4 regions of the Cellulomonas jepli genome follow, and region 4 is predicted to be linked to each of the others. Evidence: riboswitches for the same ligand, from Rfam matches in the RefSeq annotation. Region 4 holds a riboswitch; each other region holds the start of a gene.
The links. A riboswitch is a leader RNA that binds a small molecule or an ion and turns the genes downstream of it on or off. The one in region 4 is predicted to bind cyclic di-GMP.
Positions count from the first base shown of each region.

Region 1: it holds a riboswitch for cyclic di-GMP, as region 4 does, so the genes downstream of both, AB6N24_RS01375 (right-handed parallel beta-helix repeat-containing protein) here and AB6N24_RS20935 (PKD domain-containing protein) in region 4, are expected to answer to the same signal.
Region 2: it holds a riboswitch for cyclic di-GMP, as region 4 does, so the genes downstream of both, AB6N24_RS12440 (PKD domain-containing protein) here and AB6N24_RS20935 (PKD domain-containing protein) in region 4, are expected to answer to the same signal.
Region 3: it holds a riboswitch for cyclic di-GMP, as region 4 does, so the genes downstream of both, AB6N24_RS11010 (BldC family transcriptional regulator) here and AB6N24_RS20935 (PKD domain-containing protein) in region 4, are expected to answer to the same signal.

Region 1 covers NZ_JBFTER010000003.1:43,463-48,033, forward strand. Annotated here, with positions in the region: tRNA gene AB6N24_RS01355 (tRNA-Gly) at 30-103, shown strand; gene AB6N24_RS01360 (LysR family transcriptional regulator ArgP) at 119-1,003, opposite strand; gene AB6N24_RS01365 (LysE/ArgO family amino acid transporter) at 1,102-1,716, shown strand; gene AB6N24_RS01370 (SGNH/GDSL hydrolase family protein) at 1,758-2,387, shown strand; cyclic di-GMP riboswitch class I at 2,719-2,793, shown strand; gene AB6N24_RS01375 (right-handed parallel beta-helix repeat-containing protein) at 2,808-3,776, shown strand; gene cysK (cysteine synthase A) at 4,325-4,571, shown strand, end outside.
Region 2 covers NZ_JBFTER010000047.1:2,781-7,351, forward strand. Annotated here, with positions in the region: gene AB6N24_RS12435 (PQQ-dependent sugar dehydrogenase) at 1-262, shown strand, start outside; gene AB6N24_RS12440 (PKD domain-containing protein) at 373-2,469, opposite strand; cyclic di-GMP riboswitch class I at 2,518-2,592, opposite strand; gene AB6N24_RS12445 (glycoside hydrolase family 26 protein) at 3,164-4,571, shown strand, end outside.
Region 3 covers NZ_JBFTER010000039.1:6,924-11,494, reverse strand. Annotated here, with positions in the region: gene fabF (beta-ketoacyl-ACP synthase II) at 1-65, shown strand, start outside; gene AB6N24_RS11020 (DUF3145 domain-containing protein) at 184-684, opposite strand; gene def (peptide deformylase) at 956-1,441, opposite strand; gene AB6N24_RS11010 (BldC family transcriptional regulator) at 1,718-1,906, opposite strand; cyclic di-GMP riboswitch class I at 1,965-2,039, opposite strand; gene AB6N24_RS11005 (EAL domain-containing protein) at 2,589-4,571, shown strand, end outside.
Region 4 covers NZ_JBFTER010000130.1:6,338-10,908, reverse strand. Annotated here, with positions in the region: gene pdhA (pyruvate dehydrogenase (acetyl-transferring) E1 component subunit alpha) at 1-1,114, opposite strand, end outside; cyclic di-GMP riboswitch class I at 1,529-1,603, shown strand; gene AB6N24_RS20935 (PKD domain-containing protein) at 1,617-4,571, shown strand, end outside.

The DNA of each region.
Region 1 (4,571 bases), on a different contig from region 4:
GGGCCGCTGGTCCGGCGAGAGCCGACCGCGCGGGTGTAGCTCAATGGTAGAGCCCCAGTCTTCCAAACTGGCTACGCGAGTTCGATTCTCGTCACCCGCTCCACCCGTGCCCACCCGCCTACCGGCGCAGCTCGACGGCCGCGTGCTCGACGACGCGCCCGGTCAGCTCCCCCAGCCAGTGCGAGCCCACCTTCCAGTGCTGCCAGTAGAGCGGCACGTCGAGGTGGTGCCCCGCGGCGAGCTCGACGAGGTCTCCCCGCGCGATCCCGGCCCGCGCGGCCTGCTCGGGCACCATGCCCCAGCCCAGCCCGCGCACGACGAGCTCGACGAACGCGTGGTTCGACGGCACGAGGTGCCGCGGCGGGTCGACGCGGCGACCCGTGACCTGCTCGGCGAAGCGGTCCTGCAGCGCGTCCTTGCCGGTGAAGGCGAGCAGGGGCGCGAGCGCGAGCGCCTCGGGTCCGGGCCCGTCCGGCAGCCACCGCCCGACGAAGCCCGGGGCGGCGACGGCGAGGTAGCGCATGTCGCCGAGGTGGTGCACGCGGCAGCCCTGCACCGGCGCGCTGTCGGTCGTCACCGCAGCCATCACGGAGCCCTCGCGCAGCAGCGCCGCCGAGTGGTCCTGGTCCTCCCGGCGGACGTCGAGCAGGACGTGCGCGGGGAGCCCGGCGAGCACCGGCGGGAACCAGGTCGACAGGGAGTCGGCGTTGACCGCGATCGCGAGCCGGACGTGCGCCTCGGCGTCGTCGCCCCCGAGCACGCCCGCGGCCTCCGCCTCGAGCACGCTCCACTCGCGCGCGAGACGGAGCAGGGCGCGACCCGGGACGGTCGGCTCGCACGGCCGGACCCGGCGCACGACGACGTGGCCGGCGGCCCGCTCGAGTGCCTTGATGCGCTGGCTCACCGCGGACGGCGTGACGTTCAGCGCCCGCGCCGCGCCCTCGAAGCTCCCCTCGTCGACGACGGCCGCGAGCGCCTTGAGCTGGGCCGGGTCGAGTTCCATGAAGTCATGCTAACGATCCATGCAGATCATTCGCTGGCCTGCACGTGCCCCGGTGCCTACCGTCGAGGCATGCCCTCCTCGCTCCCCCGGACCCGCCCGTGAACGGCGGCGCTCCCGCCGACGCGCTCGTCGGCCTCGTGACGGGCCTCGGCCTCATCGTGGCGATCGGCGCGCAGAACGCGTTCGTGCTCCGGCAGGGCCTGCGCCGCGAGCACGTGCTGGGCGTGGTGCTCGTCTGCGCGCTCGCCGACGCGGCGCTCGTGACCGCCGGCGTCGCCGGCCTCGGGCCGGTGCTCACCGCGCACGAGACCGTCATGACGGCCGTGCGGTACGGGGGCGCGGCGTTCCTCGGCTGGTTCGCGGTGAACGCGGCGCGCCGTGCGCTGCGGCCCGCGACGCTGCAGCCCGCCGCCGACGACGCCCCGGGCGGGCGTGCCCGCGTGCTGCTCACGTGCGCCGCCCTGACCTTCCTGAACCCGCACGTGTACCTCGACACCGTCGTGCTCCTCGGCTCGGTCGCGCACCAGCAGGACCGGCCGTGGGCCTTCGCCGCCGGGGCGGTCGCCGCGAGCATCGGCTGGTTCGTCACCCTCGGGTTCGGCGCGGGCCGGCTCGCCCCGCTCTTCGCCCGCCCGCGCGCCTGGCAGGTCCTCGACGGGCTCGTCGCGGTCGTGATGGCGGCGCTCGCGGTCTCGCTCGTGGTCGGCACCTGACCGGCTTGTCCGATCCGGGCCCCTGTGCTGCAGTTCGGGGCATGACGCTTCTCGAGGCGGGCGACCGCATCCTGCTGACCGGCGACTCGATCACCGACGGGGGGCGCGACCGCAGCGACCCGGCGAGCCTCGGGCACGGGTACGCGCTGCTCGTCGCCGCGCTCGCCGGCGCGCGCCGGCCCGACCTGGGCCTGACCTTCCTCAACCGCGGGATCGGCGGGGACACCGCGCGGCAGCTCCGCGACCGCTGGGAGGCCGACGCCCTCGCGCTCGAGCCGACCGTGATCTCGGTGCTCGTCGGGATCAACGACACGTGGCGCCGCTACGACTCGGGCCGCGCGACCTCCGTCGACGCGTACGAGGAGGACTACCGCGCGATGCTCGACTCGGCGCGCGAGCGCCTGGGGGCGCGCCTCGTCCTCGTCGAGCCGTTCGTCGTGCCCGTCGAGGAGGCACAGCACGGCTGGCGCGAGGACCTCGACCCGCGGATCGGGGTCGTCCGGCGGCTCGCCGCCGAGCTCCGCGCGACGCTCGTGCCGGCCGACGGGCTCTTCGCCGCGGCGGCCGTCCGCACCACGCCGGCCGCCTGGGCGTACGACGGCGTGCACCCCACGCCCGCCGGTCACGGCCTGCTCGCCGAGGCGTGGCTCGACGCCGTCGGGCTGGGCTGAGCGTCCTGCGCGTGCGCCCGGGCGCACGCACAGGACCACGCCCGCCACCCGTGCGGGTGCACCCGTCCGTGAATGCACCGATCGTGTTCGTAACCCGTCCCGGACGGACATCCCGGACGTGCCGCCGGGGCGCCCGCGCCGCACTCGGGAACTCGTCGAAAACAACGCCTTCTCACGCATTCCCACGCCCGTGACCTGCGGGATCGCCCTGATCCGCACCGGCTGTTATCACCGGCACCGAGGACCCGCCGCCCGGACGACGCTGTTTCACCCGCCTGCCAGGCGCTGTGACTCTTGTCGCGGGCAGCCGCGACCGCATACGGTCCTCCTGTCCACGAAAAGGCAAAGCTGCCGCGAGGCAGTGACGCAAAGCCATGGGACCCACGAGGTTCGCCAGGCTGCCGAACGACGGAGAATCCAGTGCTCAATGCAGTCCGCTCGACCTTCAGCGCGCCCACCGACAGCCTGTCGGAGCGCGCCCCGCAGCGCGCCCTCCGCCGCCGGGGCCGGGCCGTCGCCCTCGTCGCCGGCCTCAGCGTCGTCGCAGCGATCGCGTCAACGGCTCCCGCTGCCGGCGCCGGCGTCGCACCCGCCGCGCTCACCATCCCGACGCTGAGCAACGCGAGCGCCAGCACGACGGGCGTGCCGGCAGGCACGGTCCTGACCGTCATCACCGGCGACCTCGTGGTGAGCACGCCGGGCGCGGTCATCGACGCGGTCGACGTGCGGGGGTTCCTCAAGGTCACGGCACCGAACGTCACGATCAAGCGCTCGGTCGTCCGCGGCCGGCCGATCACCAGCAGCTTCGCCCTCGTCACGAACGGCGCGGGTCTCTACCCCTTCACGATCGAGGACAGCGAGCTCGTCGCGGCCGACGCGTCGCCGCACATCGCGGGCATCATCGGGCACAACTTCACGGTCCGCCGCACGGAGATCGCGAACGTCATCGACTCGGTGCACATCACGGGCTCGAACGTCCTCGTCGAGGACTCGTACATGCACAGCAACCTGTACTACGCCTCCGACCCGAACCACAAGGGCGGCGAGAGCCACGCCGACAGCATCCAGATCCAGGGCGGGTCGAACATCCGGATCCTGCGGAACAACATCCGCGGTGCGCAGGCCACGGCGATCCAGACGACGCAGGACCGTTCGCAGATCACGGGCCTGACGATCAAGGACAACCGGATCGGTGGCGGCAAGTGCACCATCAACATGGCTTACGGCAGCCGCCCGGCGAGCACCGGCGTGGTCATCCAGAACAACGTGTTCCGGCTCGACACGGGGTACACGCGCTGCGCGATCCTCGCTCCGACCGTCCACACGATCGCGAACGTCGACAACTACTTCACGGACGGCGCGGCGGTCAAGGTCCAGCGCAGCTTCTGACGTCCGCACGGCAGACGCACGCGAGCGGTGCGCGGGTTTCCCGCGCACCGCTCGCGTGCGTCGTCGGCGTCCCACGGCCCGTCGCCGTGCTGCGTCGCGGTCGTCCGCGCGGACGACGTCCCGCACCTCGGGCATGCTTTGCACCGCGGGGACGTTGTCGATAACGTCAGCGCGTCCATGACCGACCGGGAGGAGAGGTGACCGTGCTGCTCCGCGCGTGCGTCACCACCCTGGTCCTGTGCGACGCCGCGTGCGCCCGGCCCCACCGGGTCGCCGCCTGCTGTCGCTGTCACTAGAGCGCTGGCCGCTCCCGCTGCCCTCGCAGCGGGAGGCCCGCACGGGCACATCCCCCCGCGCCAGCGCTCGCCCCACGCGCCGCACCGGTGGTCCCCGGCGCTCGGCGGTCCCCGGCAGCGAGCCCCGCGCGCTGCTGCCCGGCCCGACGACGAGCCCACCGCGCGGCGCGCGACGCCGGAGCCCTCCCGGTCCCCCGCACCACCTCCCCCACCCCGCCACGCACCCCGTGGCCCCGCACAGACGAGGACGACATGGCCCGCATCTACGACGACGCGACGCAGCTCATCGGCAACACCCCGCTGGTCCGCATCAACAAGCTGACCGAGGGCGCCGGCGCCACGGTGGTCGGCAAGCTCGAGTTCTACAACCCCGCGAGCTCGGTCAAGGACCGCATCGGCGTCGCGATCATCGACGCCGCCGAGGCGTCCGGCGAGCTCCCCGCGGGCGGCACGATCGTCGAGGCCACCAGCGGCAACACCGGCATCGCGCTCGCGTTCG
Region 2 (4,571 bases), on a different contig from region 4:
CCGCCACACGCAGACGTACACGTTCGCGACGACGAGCGACGACGGCGTGCGGCTGTGGGTCGACGGGCGGCTGATCATCGACCAGTGGAACCGGCACGCGCCGCGCGTCGACACCGGGACGGTCGCGCTGACCGCGGGGCGGGCCGTGCCCGTCCGGCTCGAGTTCTTCGACGACCGGCTCGACGCGACGATCCAGCTGCGCTGGTCGAGCGCGTCGCAGGCGTCCGAGATCGTGCCGGCGAGCCGGCTGCGCCCGCGCTGAGCCGCAGCGCCGGGCCGCTCCGGGAAGGGAGCGGCCCGGCGCCGGACGGTCGTGCGGGTGGGGCTCCACCGAGCCGGGCGAGCGCTCGGGCAGGTCGCCGCGGTGCCCGCTCAGCGGGGCGTGGTGAACGAGCGCACGGGCCCGTACAGCGTGCCCTGCGCGTTCGTGGCGACGACCCGGTAGTAGTACGTCGTGCGCGGGGCGAGACCCGTCACGAGGTTGCTCGCGACCGTCTTCTCGTAGGTCAGCGCGGGCACCGTCGTGACGGGCGAGGACGTGCCCAGCGCGGTCGTCCGCCCCCACTCGATCCACGCCGTGGTCGTGAGCCGGTGCGGGTGCACCTGCGCCTTGAAGGTCGTCGACGTGGACGTCGACGAGGCGGTGAACTGGTTCGACGACGTCGGCGCGCCCGCGGTCTCGAAGGTGCGGGTCAGCTCGGTGGTGCCGGCCGGCGACGTGATGGTCGCCTTCCAGTAGTACGTCGTGCCGGGCCGGATCCCGGCGATCGGCTGGCTCACGGTCTTCACGTAGGAGACGGCGGGCACGGCGACCGTCGAGTCGCCGCCCAGGTACTCGAGCGTCCGCCCGTACTGGAAGCGCACGGTGCCCGCGTACCCGTGCAGGTCGACCCACGCGTAGAGCGTCGCCGAGGTGTCCGTGACGTCCTTCTGGTCGAGGGTCCCGGTCGGCGGGTCCGCCGCGGTGATCGCCACCGAGTCGGTGCTCGTGCCGCCCGCGGTGTCGGTGACCGTGAGCCGCGCGCTGTGGTCGCCCGGGCCGTAGACGTGCGTGAGCGTGGCCGGCGGCGCGCCGGTGCCGCTCTCCGTGGTCCCGTCGCCGTAGGTGAGCGACCAGCTCGCGACGTGCTCGCCGGCACCACCGCCCGCGCCCGACGAGCGCGACGCGTCGAACGTGACCGAGAGCGGCGCCGTCCCGTGCGTCGTCGACGTCTGCAGGAAGGCCGACGGCCGCGTGTGCGCCGCGGGGGAGTCGGCGACGTCCGCGAACGCCTCGAGCGAGCTCGGCGTCGAGTCCACGAACCACGAGCAGCTGCCGTGGTGGTGGAAGTACAGGACCGCCGTGACCTCGGGCCACGACGCGAGCGTCGCCATCGACTCGCGCAGCCACGCGGCCTTGCGGCCCGGCACCGCGGGGTCCTCGACCGAACCCCACTCGGCGATCACGAGGGGCTTGCCGTGCGCCTGGCCGAACGCCCGGAACGCCGACGCGGCGCGCGACATCGACGACCACGACGTCTGGCCGTTCGTCGCGCACCCGAACCAGTTGTAGGCGTCGAGCGCGATCTGGTCGACGACGTCGTCGCCGGGGTACAGCGCGTCGGCGCTCACCGCCGCGTACGGCGCGAAGGGCGTCGGCGTCACGATCCACGTCCACACGGCGTTGGTCACGCCCTGCGCGCGGAAGACCTCGACGTAGTGGCGGAACGCCGCCCGGTAGTCGGCCGCGGCCCCGAAGCCGGGGGAGTAGTCGGGCTCGTGCTGGAACGAGACGTACATCGGCACGCGCAGCGCCTTGACGGCGTTCGCGTGCTGGACGATCTGCGCGTCGTGGGCGCCGCTCGCGACGGCGGCCCACGAGATCTTGGTGCCGTCGATCTTCTTCGACGACACCGACAGCAGCGGCGTGCGGCCGCGCTGGACGGTCGTGGTCAGCGGCGTCGACGGCAGCTCGTCCCACAGGGCGTACCAGCGGTGCACGTCGAGCTTGCGCCCGATGCTCGCCTCGAACGCCGAGACGGCGGCGTCGACGCTCGCGTGGGTGCCCTTGGCGACCGACGCCCCGAACAGCAGGCCGTCGTCCGGGGTCAGGGCGTCCTCGGCCCAGTCGTTCGCGGCGCCGGGCCTCGGCGTGGCGTCGGGGGTGGGCTCGGTGGGCGTCCCGGGCGTGGGGCTGAGCGTCGGCTCGGCGGTGGGCGTGGGGCTGAGCGTCGGGTCCGCCGTGGGCGTGGGCGGGTCCGTGGGGCCGGGCATCGGCTCGGGCGTGGGCGACACCGTGGGCGACGCAGTCGGGGCCGGCTCGACGACCTGGCGGCTCGCGGCCGTCGACGGCGGCACGACGGCCGCCGTGAGCAGACCGGCGAGCGCGGCCGAGGCGACGACGGCGCGTGCGGTGCGGGTGCGAGCGGCGCGGGCCGAGGCGGTGGGCCTCGACGCGGCGCGGGCGGTGGTGGTGCTGGGCGCGGGCACGGCACGGCCCTGCCCCGGGAGGCGGCGTTGCACGGGGATCCCCTGTCGTTCGGCAGCCTGGCGGACCCCGAGGGCCCCATGGCTTTGCGTCCCTGCCTCGCAGCAGGTTTGCCTTTTCGCGGACTCGACGAGCGTACGTCCGCCGTTCGTGTTAATCCAGTCACATAAACCCGGACCAAGCCGACGCGCGTGCACGCCGGGCGTGACTCCCGTGCACCCGGGCAATTCGGATATACGACCGTGTTCCGTGCAGGGTTCTTGCCCTTTCGAGTGATTGCTGTGCACCATGAGGACCTACCGCACAGGGCTTCCGGGGGGAACCGAGTTCGGTGCCGCACGCCGGCGCCGAGGTTGGGCCGTCTGGCGCGGTCGCCGCCGCACGCAGGGCAGGGCGACACGGCAGGGGAGCTTCCCCCGTGGTCCCGGTAACCCGCGGCGACGCTGTCTCTCACTCATCGTCGCTGGTCAGCACGGTCTCGCCGTGCTGGAGCAGGACACGCACCGCGACACGGACGTCGCGCTCCGGCACGGCCGGGGCCTCGGGAGGGGCTCCACCGCCATGTCGAACGCGACGGCCGCACACCCGTGCGTCTGCGCTCACGCCCGACGAGCACCCGTGCTCACGACCCGCACGCAGTCCGGACCGCATGACCCGGGCGCGCCGTGAAGACCATCGCCGTGGAGGCACCCGCAGATGTTTTCCGACTATCCGTTCAAGTTCACGCGCCGCCATCGCGTGCTCGCTTCTGTGATCACCGTCTCACTTCTTGCGGTCGGTGCGATCGCGCTGCTGTCGCCGCAGGGCCAGTACGTGTGGAACGGGCCGAGCGCGACCGAGGTCGCCCTCAAGACGGAGCAGGCGCGCTCGCGCGACCTCAGCGCCCAGCTCGAGGAGATGGAGGCGAAGCTCACCGCGCCGCGGCCCCAGGTCGGCGACAAGGTCCAGCTCGCCCGCGCGGAGGACCTGAAGAAGCAGATCACCGAGCTCGAGGCGAAGCTCGTGCAGACGCAGCAGGAGCTCGGTCGTGCCGAGGCCGAGGCCGCGAAGCAGAAGGACGCCGCGAACCTCGTCAACGGCACGCTCAAGGCCGCGCGCGAGCGCCAGAACGCCGCGAGCAAGGTCACCACGGCGCAGATCGCCGACCTCAAGAAGCAGCTCGGCGAGCTCACCTACAAGGTGCAGAACCCCAAGGGCCACCAGGCGCCCCCGGTCACCGCGTCGATGACTAAGGCGGACATCGTCGCGGCGAGCCAGCTGTTCGGCCTCTACACGACGCAGAGCCCGTTCGACTACGGCGAGTTCAACGGCGTGCAGGCGGCCGTGAACCGCAACGCCGACGTCAGCGGCTACTTCCAGTCGTGGGACACCGACTTCCGCCCGGACGCCGTCCAGTCCGCGTGGAGCCGCGGTCAGATCCCGCTGCTCACCTGGGAGAGCCAGAGCCAGGTCGGTGCGATCTCCGCGGAGGCGCCCGAGTACTCGCTCGGCTCGATCATCAACGGCCAGCACGACGAGTACCTGCGCAAGTACGCCCGTGACATCGCCGCGACCGGCCTCCCGCTGGTCCTGCGCTTCAACCACGAGATGAACGGGACCTGGTACCCGTGGTCCGAGGTCCGCGGTTGGGACGGCAAGGGCATCAACGGGAACAAGAAGGGCGAGTACGTGCAGATGTGGCGGCACGTGCACGACATCTTCACCCAGGAGGGCGCGAACGAGTACGTCGCGTGGCTCTGGGCCCCGAACCGCGTGAACAAGATCCCGAGCCAGCCGGACCCGGTCAACTTCTACCCGGGTGACGAGTACGTCGACTGGATCGGCATGTCGGGCTACTACCGCCCGGGCGACCCGCAGCCGACGTTCGACGACACGTACGGCAAGACGCTCCCGCTGCTGCGCGCAGCGGCCCCGGACAAGCCGATCTTCCTCGCGGAGATCGGGGCGACCGAGGAGGGCGGCAACAAGGCGAAGTGGATCACGAGCCTGTTCGAGGGCATCGCCCGGCCGGAGAACTCCGACATCATCGGCATCGGCTGGTTCAGCCTGGCCGTCACCTCCGGTGGTGAGGGCGAGGGCCGCACGACGAACGACTGGCGGCTCG
Region 3 (4,571 bases), on a different contig from region 4:
CCGCGGTCAACAACTCGTTCGGGTTCGGCGGCCACAACGTCGCCCTCGTGGTCACGACGGCCTGACCCCGGCACGCCGTCTCCGGCCACGGCACGACGACGCCCGGCCACCGCTCCCCGTGAGGGCGCGGTGGCCGGGCGTCGTCGTTCGTGCGGCCGTCGCGGCCCGGCCGTCGCCGGCCGCTCAGCCGACCCGGTGCAGCCAGCGCACGGGCGCGCCGGCGCCGGCGTAGCGGAACGGCTCGAGCTCGTCGTCCCACGCCTGCCCGAGCGCGAGGTCCAGCTCGGCGCGCAGGCGTGCCGGGTCCGCCGCGTGCACGAGGGCGGCACGGATGCGGTCCTCGGGCACGACGACGTTGCCGTGCACGTCGGTCTGGGCGTGGAAGATGCCGAGCTCGGGCGTGTGGCTCCAGCGCGAGCCGTCGGTGCCGTGGCTCGACTCCTCGGTCACCTCGTAGCGCAGGTGGGTCCACCCGCGCAGCGCCGAGGCCAGGCGCGCGCCCGTCCCCTGGGCACCCTGCCAGGACAGCTCCGCCCGGTACATCCCCGGCGCCGCAGGCTGCGGCGTCCAGTCCAGGGACACGCGTGTGCCCAGCACGTTGCCTGCCGCCCACTCCATGTGGGGGCAGAGCGCACGTGGCGCTGAGTGCACGAAAAGTACACCGCGGGTGATCGCACCTGCCATGTCGCCCTCCTGACGGCTCGAGGTTCGTCTTCCCCAACGACCTCGTCCCGCAGACGGGAGTGCACCACGGCCTCGCGGCGTGCTGGTGACAGCATGCATGATCCGGCTGGTCGGACGCCAGCGAATCCGGCCCCGCCACCCGGACGTGCAACGGTCCGGGTGGCGATCGGTCATGGTTCGCCCTGAAACGTCGGGATCGCGCGCCGGGACCGCGGGGCGAGACCCGGCCCGCGGTCGTGGCCGTCACCCCGCTCCGGCGCGGGGACCCGCGTCAGAGCTGGTCGCGGATCGCGCGCATCGCCTTCTTGCGCACGGACCGTTCGAGCCGGTCGAGGTAGAGGTACCCGTCGAGGTGGTCCACCTCGTGCTGCAGGCAGCGGGCCATGAGCTCGGTGCCCTCGACGACGACCTCCTTGCCGTCGAGGTCCTCGCCGACGACCCGGGCGTACCAGGCGCGCTTCGTCGGGTACCAGAGGCCGGGCACCGACAGGCAGCCCTCGTCGCCGTCCTGGTAGTCCTCGGACAGCTCCACGATGCGGGGGTTCAGCACGTAGCCGATCTCGTCGTCGATGTTCCACGAGAAGGCGCGGAGCCCGACGCCGATCTGGTTGGCGGCGAGGCCGGCCCGACCCTCGTGGTCGACGGTCTCGAGCAGGTCCGTCACGAGGGAGCGCACCCGGTCGTCGACGGTCGTGATCGGGTCGCAGGGGGTGCGCAGGACCGGGTCGCCGACCGTGCGGATCTCTCTCATCGCCATGCCCACGATTGTTTCATGCGGGGCTGTCCGACTCGGGCACTCCAGCGGTCGGAGGTGTGGACCGCGCAGGCCCGCTGGGAGCCTCCCGCCGCCGTCGGCCCGGCACCCTCGCGCCCTTCGGCTCTGCCGTCCCCGGTGCACCTGCGGCGGGAGAGAAGCGCTGCGCCATTCGAGTGACCGAGGTCACGTGAATTGGACACGTGCACGACAAAAGGCCCGGGGAACATTTCCCCGGGCCTTTCGGCGAGAAGCTGTGCGTGACGCGCGGCCGAGACCTCAGACGTCGGAACGCTGCTGCGGCACGCCCGTGAGGAGCTGGCGGACCTCGTTCTCGTGGAAGCGGCGGTGCCCACCGAGCGTCCGGACCGCCGAGAGCTTGCCGGCCTGCGCCCAGCGCGTGACGGTCTTCGGGTCGACCCGGAACATCGCTGCGACCTCACCCGGGGTGAGCAGAGCGCCCGGCATCGAGGTGGACTCGGAACGGTTGGGGGTGGTGATGGCCATGATGGCAACTCTCCTGTCGTTCGGTAGCTCGGCTGACCCCTGAGGCCCCGTGGCTTTGCGTCCCCACCTTGCGGCGGGTTTGCCGTTTCTCGCTGACGTCCTCAACTATGCATGAACCCGGACAACTTCGCAACAACCCCCCGAGGGTGAAACGAACCACCCTGGGGGCCGATCGGGTGAATCGATGCGCTTCGACGGCGCATATAACATGCCCGGCCGGCCCGTGCATCCTGACCGCCGGGAGAGCTTCGGTTGGGCCGCAGCAGACGAGTGCGTGACGATCCCTCGCCCTCCCGGCGGATTCGTCCTACCCTTGACCCAACGCCCAGGCGCGAGCGGGGCGGGTCGCCAGGTGACCACGGCGGGTGACGGGCGCCTCATCTTGTGCGGGTGAGGCGCCCGAACGCTGTCCGCACCCGAGCGCCGTCGAGACGCGCGTCACGCGTGCCGACCGCTGCGACCGCCACACGTGACCCGACGTCGACCGCACCGACGCCCGACGACCGGTCCGCGCGACCCCCGCCGTGGCCCGTCACGTCGCTCCGCACGGCCCCTGACCTGCGGCTCTCCGCTCAAGTCGCCGCGGCGGGTGCCGATGGTCCTCCCGAGGAGCCCACACGTGGCTCGCAGCCGGAGGAGTCACGTGCCGCACACCTGGACCGTCCTCGCGCTCGCGCGCCACATCGGCGGGTTCTACCACGGTGAGCTCCTGGCGGGGCTGGTGCGGGAGGTCACCGCGCAGGGCGGTCGCGTCGTGGTGGCCCAGACCGCACCGGAGCAGCCCGAGCTCGACGAGACGGTCGTCGGCGAGACCGCGCTGTCCGTGGGCTGGGACGAGGCCGACGCGGTCGTCACGATCGCCCTCAGCGCGAGCGCGGCCTTCCTCGAGCGGATGCTCGTGCTCGGCAAGCCCGTCGTGCTCACGAGCCAGCGGGTCGACGGCGTCGAGGCGCCCGTCGCGCTGCCCGACAACCACGGCGGCATCCACGCCGCCGTCGAGCACCTGCGCGCGCACGGCCACACCCGGATCGGCTTCGTCGGCGACCTCCGGCAGTACGACTACCAGGAGCGCCACGTCGCGTACCGCGACGCGCTCGCCGCGCACGGGCTCATCCCGCGCGAGGAGCTGCTCGTCGTGGCGCGGGACTGGTCGGAGGCCGCGGGCGTGGACGCCGCCCGGGAGCTGCTCGCCCGTCCCGAGCGGCCCGACGCGGTGGTCACCGCGTCCGGGCACAACGCCATCGGGCTCGTCCGCGGGCTCGCCGCCGCGGGCGTGCGCGTGCCCGAGGACGTCGCGGTCCTCGCCTTCGACAACGTCGAGCACGGCGCCTGGGCGACGCCGAGCCTGTCGAGCGTGCACCAACGGTTCGACGAGGTGGGCGCGCTGGCCGGCTCGCTCGTCATGCGCGCCCTGCGCGGCGAGCACGTGCCCGCGGGCAGCCACGTCGCCGCGGCCACCGTCGTCGTCCCCCGCGGCTCGTGCGGGTGCCGCGACGACGTGCTCACCAGCCGACCCGCGCCCGCGTCCCGGCTCGCCGGCGTGCCCGTGCAGCCGGGCGACCTCCACCGCACCCTGTCGACCCTGCTCGCCGGGCGGCATCCGGGCACCGTCGCCCCCGACGCGACCGCCGCGCTCGCCGACGAGCTCGAGCGCCTCCTGCAGCGCGGCGACGACCTCACCGAGACGGACCTCGACGGTCTGCTCGCGCTGATGCGCGGGGCCGCGCCCGGCGACGACGCGCTGCACCGGATCACCTCGGTGCTCACCGAGCACGTGCAGCGGCTCATGAGCACGGGGACCGCGACGGGCGCGAGCCCGCACACCACTGCGCTGAGCCGGGTCGCCGCGGCGCTGTGGCGGCTGCAGAACCACGGCTCGGTGCAGCAGTCGCACGTCCTCGCGCAGCACGTGCTCGAGGGGTCCGACGTCGCGGCGGCGCTGCTGCGCGCGGACGCCGACGCGGCGCGGGGGCTCGGCTGGCTCGCGCAGACGCACTCACGTGCGGGGCTGCTCGCGCTGTGGGACGACGCGGCCCCCGGTGCGCCGCTGCGGCTCGCGGGCGTGCACGACCCGGACGGGTTCCTCGACCACCACGTCGGCGAGGAGCTCGACTCGCGCAGGTTCCCGCCGTCGGACCTCGTCGGGGCCGCCGACGGAACACAGGGTGAGGTGTGCCTCGTCGTGCCCGTCCGGACCCCGGCGCGGCGCTGGGGCCTGCTCGCCGTCCTCGGGGTCGTGAACTCCCGGTCGAGCCACGAGGCGTACCACCACTGGGCCACGCTGCTGGGCTCGGTGCTCGAGGGCGAGGAGCTCGCGCTCAGCGCACGCGCGAGCGAGGCCCGCTACGCGCACGCCGCGCGAGCCGCGAACGACGGCCTCTGGGAGCTCGACGTCGCGACGCGCGCCATGTACGTCTCGCCCCGGGGCCGCCAGCTCCTCGGGCTCGACCCCGACGCGCCTGCTCGCATGGAGCGCTGGACCGAGGTGACCCACCCGGAGGACCAGGAGCGGGTGCGCGCGTCGTTCGCGCAGGCGGTCGACGCCCCCGAGGTCCCCGTCGAGGTCGAGTACCGCCTCCGCCGGCCCGACGGGACGTACCGCTGGCTGCTGAGCCGCGGGCTCGGC
Region 4 (4,571 bases):
CGGTCACGAACGACGCCTCGTACCCCTCGAACCAGGCACGCTCGGCGTCGACGACGGCGTGCGGGGTCGCGTACACGTGCTCGAACAGCGTGGACGTCGGCGGTGCGGTGAACCCGTGCACCGTCGCGCGGACGCGCTCGCCCAGCGCCGCCGCCTCCGCGTCGACCGCGTCGAGGAAGTCCTGCGACAGCTCGTCGGTCGCGGTGAGGTGCAGGCGCAGGCGGTCGATCGGGTCGCGCTGGCGCCAGTACTCCTCCTCGGCCGCCGAGCGGTACCGGGTCGGGTCGTCGGACGTCGTGTGCGCGCCCATCCGGTACGTGAACGCCTCGACGAGCGTCGGCCCGCCGCCGGACCGCGCACGCTCGAGCGCCTGGAGGGTCACCGCGTACGACGCGAGCACGTCGTTGCCGTCGACCCGCACGCTCGGCACCCCGAAGCCCTTGCCGCGGTCGGCGATCGGGACGCGCGCCTGGTGCGTCGTCGGCTCCGAGATGGCCCACTGGTTGTTCTGGCAGAACAGCACGAGCGGGGCGTTGTTCACGGCGGCGAACACGAGCGCCTCGTTGACGTCGCCCTGCGCGGTCGCACCGTCGCCGAAGTAGGTGACGACCGCGGTGTCGCGCTCGGGGTCGCCGGTGCCGACCGCGCCGTCGCGCTGCACGCCCATCGCGTACCCGGTCGCGTGCAGCGTGTGCGAGCCGATCACCAGCGTGTACAGGTGGAAGTTGTGCGCCTCGGTGTCCCAGCCGCCGTGGTCGATGCCCCGGAACTGCCGCAGGATGTCCGTCAGGTCGAGGCCCCGCACGTGCGCGACACCGTGCTCGCGGTAGGACGGGAAGACGTAGTCCTGCGGGCGCAGCGCGCGGCCGGAGCCGACCTGCGCGGCCTCCTGGCCGAGGCTCTGGGCCCACAGGCCGAGCTCGCCCTGGCGCTGCAGCGCGGTCGCCTCGGAGTCGAACCGCCGGACGAGGACCATGTCGCGGTACATCCCGCGCAGGTCCTCGGGCGTGACGTGCGCGACGAGGGGGTCGTAGGTCGTGTCGTGGACGCGCGCCCCGGTGGGGGTCAGCAGCTGGACGAGTCCGTCATCCGTCAGAGGGCCGTTCGGGCTCACGCGGTGACTCCTTCGTGCGGGGCGAGACGGGGGCACGAGCGCTGGTCGTAGCAACCTACGTCAGCGTAGGCTACGTAACCGTAGGTTGGCGGGGGACCCCTCGACAACCGTCGCCGTGCCGGTTTGTCGGTATCCCACACCCCGGGGTACCGGCCCGCACAGCGAAGAGGCGGGCACGTGCCACCGGACACCCGGAGCGCGCGCCCGCCTCTTGTGCGTCCACCCACGGCGTGCGCCCGGTCGACGGGTCGTGGGGTCGCCCGCGGCCCGCCGCATGCCGGAGCGCCCTCCCCCGAGACCGTCGATCTCACCCCGCGCGAGACGTGCGTCTCCCCCGGGCGCGCTCACGACACGCCCGCACGCGCCGATGTCTCAGGCGCAGGACCCGCGCACCCGCACCCGGCGCGCGGGCACGGACGACAAAGGCAAACCCGTCGCGAGGCGGGGACGCAAAGCCATGGGACCCCCGCGGTCAGCCAGGCCACCGAACCACGGAGCACACGTGCACATCAGCCCAGCCGGCTCGCCGGCACGTCGACCGCGCGCACCCGGGCGCCGGCCGGCCGACCGCGTCGCCCTCCTCTCGAGCGGCCGGGCACCGGCCCGGCGCGGGCTCCGCGCGCTCACGACGCTCGCGCTGACGACGGCCCTCGTCGCGACGGCACTGACCTCCGCACCCGCGGCGGAGCGCACGGACGGCCGTGGCGCCGTCTCCGCAGCACCCTCGACGGGGCCGACGCCGCGGACCGCCGCACCGGTCGGCGGGCAGGGCACGACGACCGTCGGCGGCCAGGTGGCGCCTGCGGTCGACGGGCCGCTCGACGGGAGGGACCGAGGGCAGGTGCCCGGCGCAGCCGCCGACACCACGCCGCTGCCCCGCACGGTGGCGCCGGCCTGGGGGCCGACGACGGCGGGACGCTCGACGACGGGGACGCCGGCAGGAGCGGTGCTCGCGCCCGCGACGTCCGTCCCGACCTCGCCCGCACCGGCGGCGCGGGCCATCACCGCCGGCTCGACGACGTCCACCGCCAGCGCCGCTGCTGCGCCACGCGTCGCGGACCTCGTGCGCGAGACGGTCCGGCCGGTCGGCGGCCCCGACCCGTCGCTGGTCTCGCTCGAGGGCCGCGCCCGGGTGACCCCGCGGACCGCGGACGTGCTCCGGGCGATCCCGCCGACGAGCTCGGTCCTGCGCCCCACCCCGACCCCGAAGCCGTCGGCGACGCCGTCGGCCACGCCGACGCCGTCGGCCACACCAACGGCCACCCCGACACCCACGCCGACGCGCTCCGCCACGCCCGCGCCGTCGCCCACCACGACCGCCTCGGCGACCCCCGCACCGACGCCCTCCGCGACGGCCACCCCCACGGCCGCCCCGACGGCCGCCCCTACCCCCTCGGCCACCCCGAAGCCGTCGGCGACGCCGTCGGCCACGCCGAAGCCCTCGGCCACACCCACGGCCACCCCCACGGCCACCGCGACCGCCTCGGCCACCCCGACGCCGAAGCCCTCCGCCACACCCACGCCGTCGACGACCCCGAAGCCCTCGACGAGCCCCACGACGACCGCGACCGCCTCAGCCACCCCCACGGCCACCGCGACCCCCTCGGCCACCCCCACGCCGAAGCCCTCCGCCACACCCACGCCGTCGACGACCCCGAAGCCCTCGACGAGCCCCACGACGACCGCGACGCCGACGGCCAGCCCCAGCCCGTCCGCCAACCCGAGCCCGACAGCCAGCCCGAGCCCGTCGGCCAACCCGAGCCCGACCGCGAGCCCGAGCCCGACCGCGAGCCCCACGGCCACCACAGACCCGACAGCCACCCCGAGGCCGACCGCGAGCCCGACCGTGGCCCCGACTCCCTCGCCGTCGCCCACACCCACGCCGACGCCGACCGTCGCGCCGTCCCCCACACCCACGCCTTCCCCCACACCGAGCGCCACGCCCCCGCCGACCCCGACCACACCCCCGGTCCTCACCGCGTCGCAGCAGCTCACGCCGGACCAGGGCCTGCTGTTCGGCGCGTTCGCGGGGACGCGCGACGCACCGGACACCGAGACGGCGATGCGTGACCTGGAGAGCCTCATCGGGCGCAAGCTCGACCTGCACCGCTGGTACTCGATCTGGGACGACCCGATGCCGCCGGTGTCGGTGCGGCAATCCGTGGAGCGTGGTCGCACGCCGGTCCTGTCGATCCTGCCGAAGCTCCGCAACGGCACGAAGCTGCCGTGGGCCGAGGTCGCGAGCGGCGTGCACGACGCGCGGATCCGCGAGCAGGCGGCGGGCGTCCGGTCGCTCGAGGTCCCGCTGTACCTCGTCTTCCACCACGAGCCCGACTACTCGCCCGAGTACGGCTCGCCGGCCGACTACCGCGCGGCGTACCGGCACTACGTCGAGGTGTTCCGCACCGAGGGCGTGACGAACGTGGCGTGGACCTGGGTCATGACGCCGGCCGCGTTCAACAGCCCGCCGACGACCCCGACGAAGGTCGGCGCCGACGACCTGTACCCGGGCGACGACGTCGTCGACTGGGTCGCGCTCGACCCGTACAACTGGAACGGCTGCGCGGCGAACGTCCCGCAGCGGTGGCGCACGATGGCCGAGATCGCGACCCCGTTCCGCACGTGGGGCATCGCGCACGGCAAGCCGCTCATGCTCGCCGAGTGGAACTCGTTCGAGGACGCGCTCGACCCGGAGCGGAAGGCGAGCTGGTACCGGGAGACGATGTCCACGCTCGCGTCGTGGCCCGAGGTCAAGGCGGTCGCCGTCTTCAACACGACCGGCACGTGCGACTGGTGGATCACCTCCTCGGAGCGGGCGACCGCCGGGTTCGTCGACGCCGGGGCGCGCGCCTCGGCGCACGGCCGGGCGTCGGCGTGGCTCGTGCCTTCGACGCTCACCGGCCCGTCGCCGCTCGCCGTGACCTTCGACGCGTCCCGCAGCACCGGCAGCGGGCACTCGAACGGGTCCGGCGTGACGCGCTGGACGCTCGACTTCGGCGACGGCACGTCCACGGGCGGGGAGGGCCAGCCGCCTGCGGCGATCCCGCACACGTACGCCGGGGGCTCGTTCCAGGCGGTCCTCAGGGTGACCGACGCGGCGGGCACGACGAACGTCGACCGGCACACCGTCACGTCGGCGGCGGCACCGAAGGCGTCGACCGCGGTGCGGAACATCACGACGACGTCGCTCGAGCTGAACGCGTGGGTCGAGACGGGGGGCGTCGTCGGGCACGCCCAGATGGAGTGGGGCCCGACGCCCGCGTACGGCAGCGCGAGCCCTGTGATGGACCTCGCCGCCGTCGTCGGCAAGACGCAGGTCGCGGTCACCGTCGCCGACCTGCAGCCGGGCACGACGTACTACTGGCGCCTCACGGTGACGACCGCCGTCGGCACGACGGTCTACGACCTGACCACCTACACCGCGGGTCCCCCGACGACGACGTGGGCCGGCGCGACG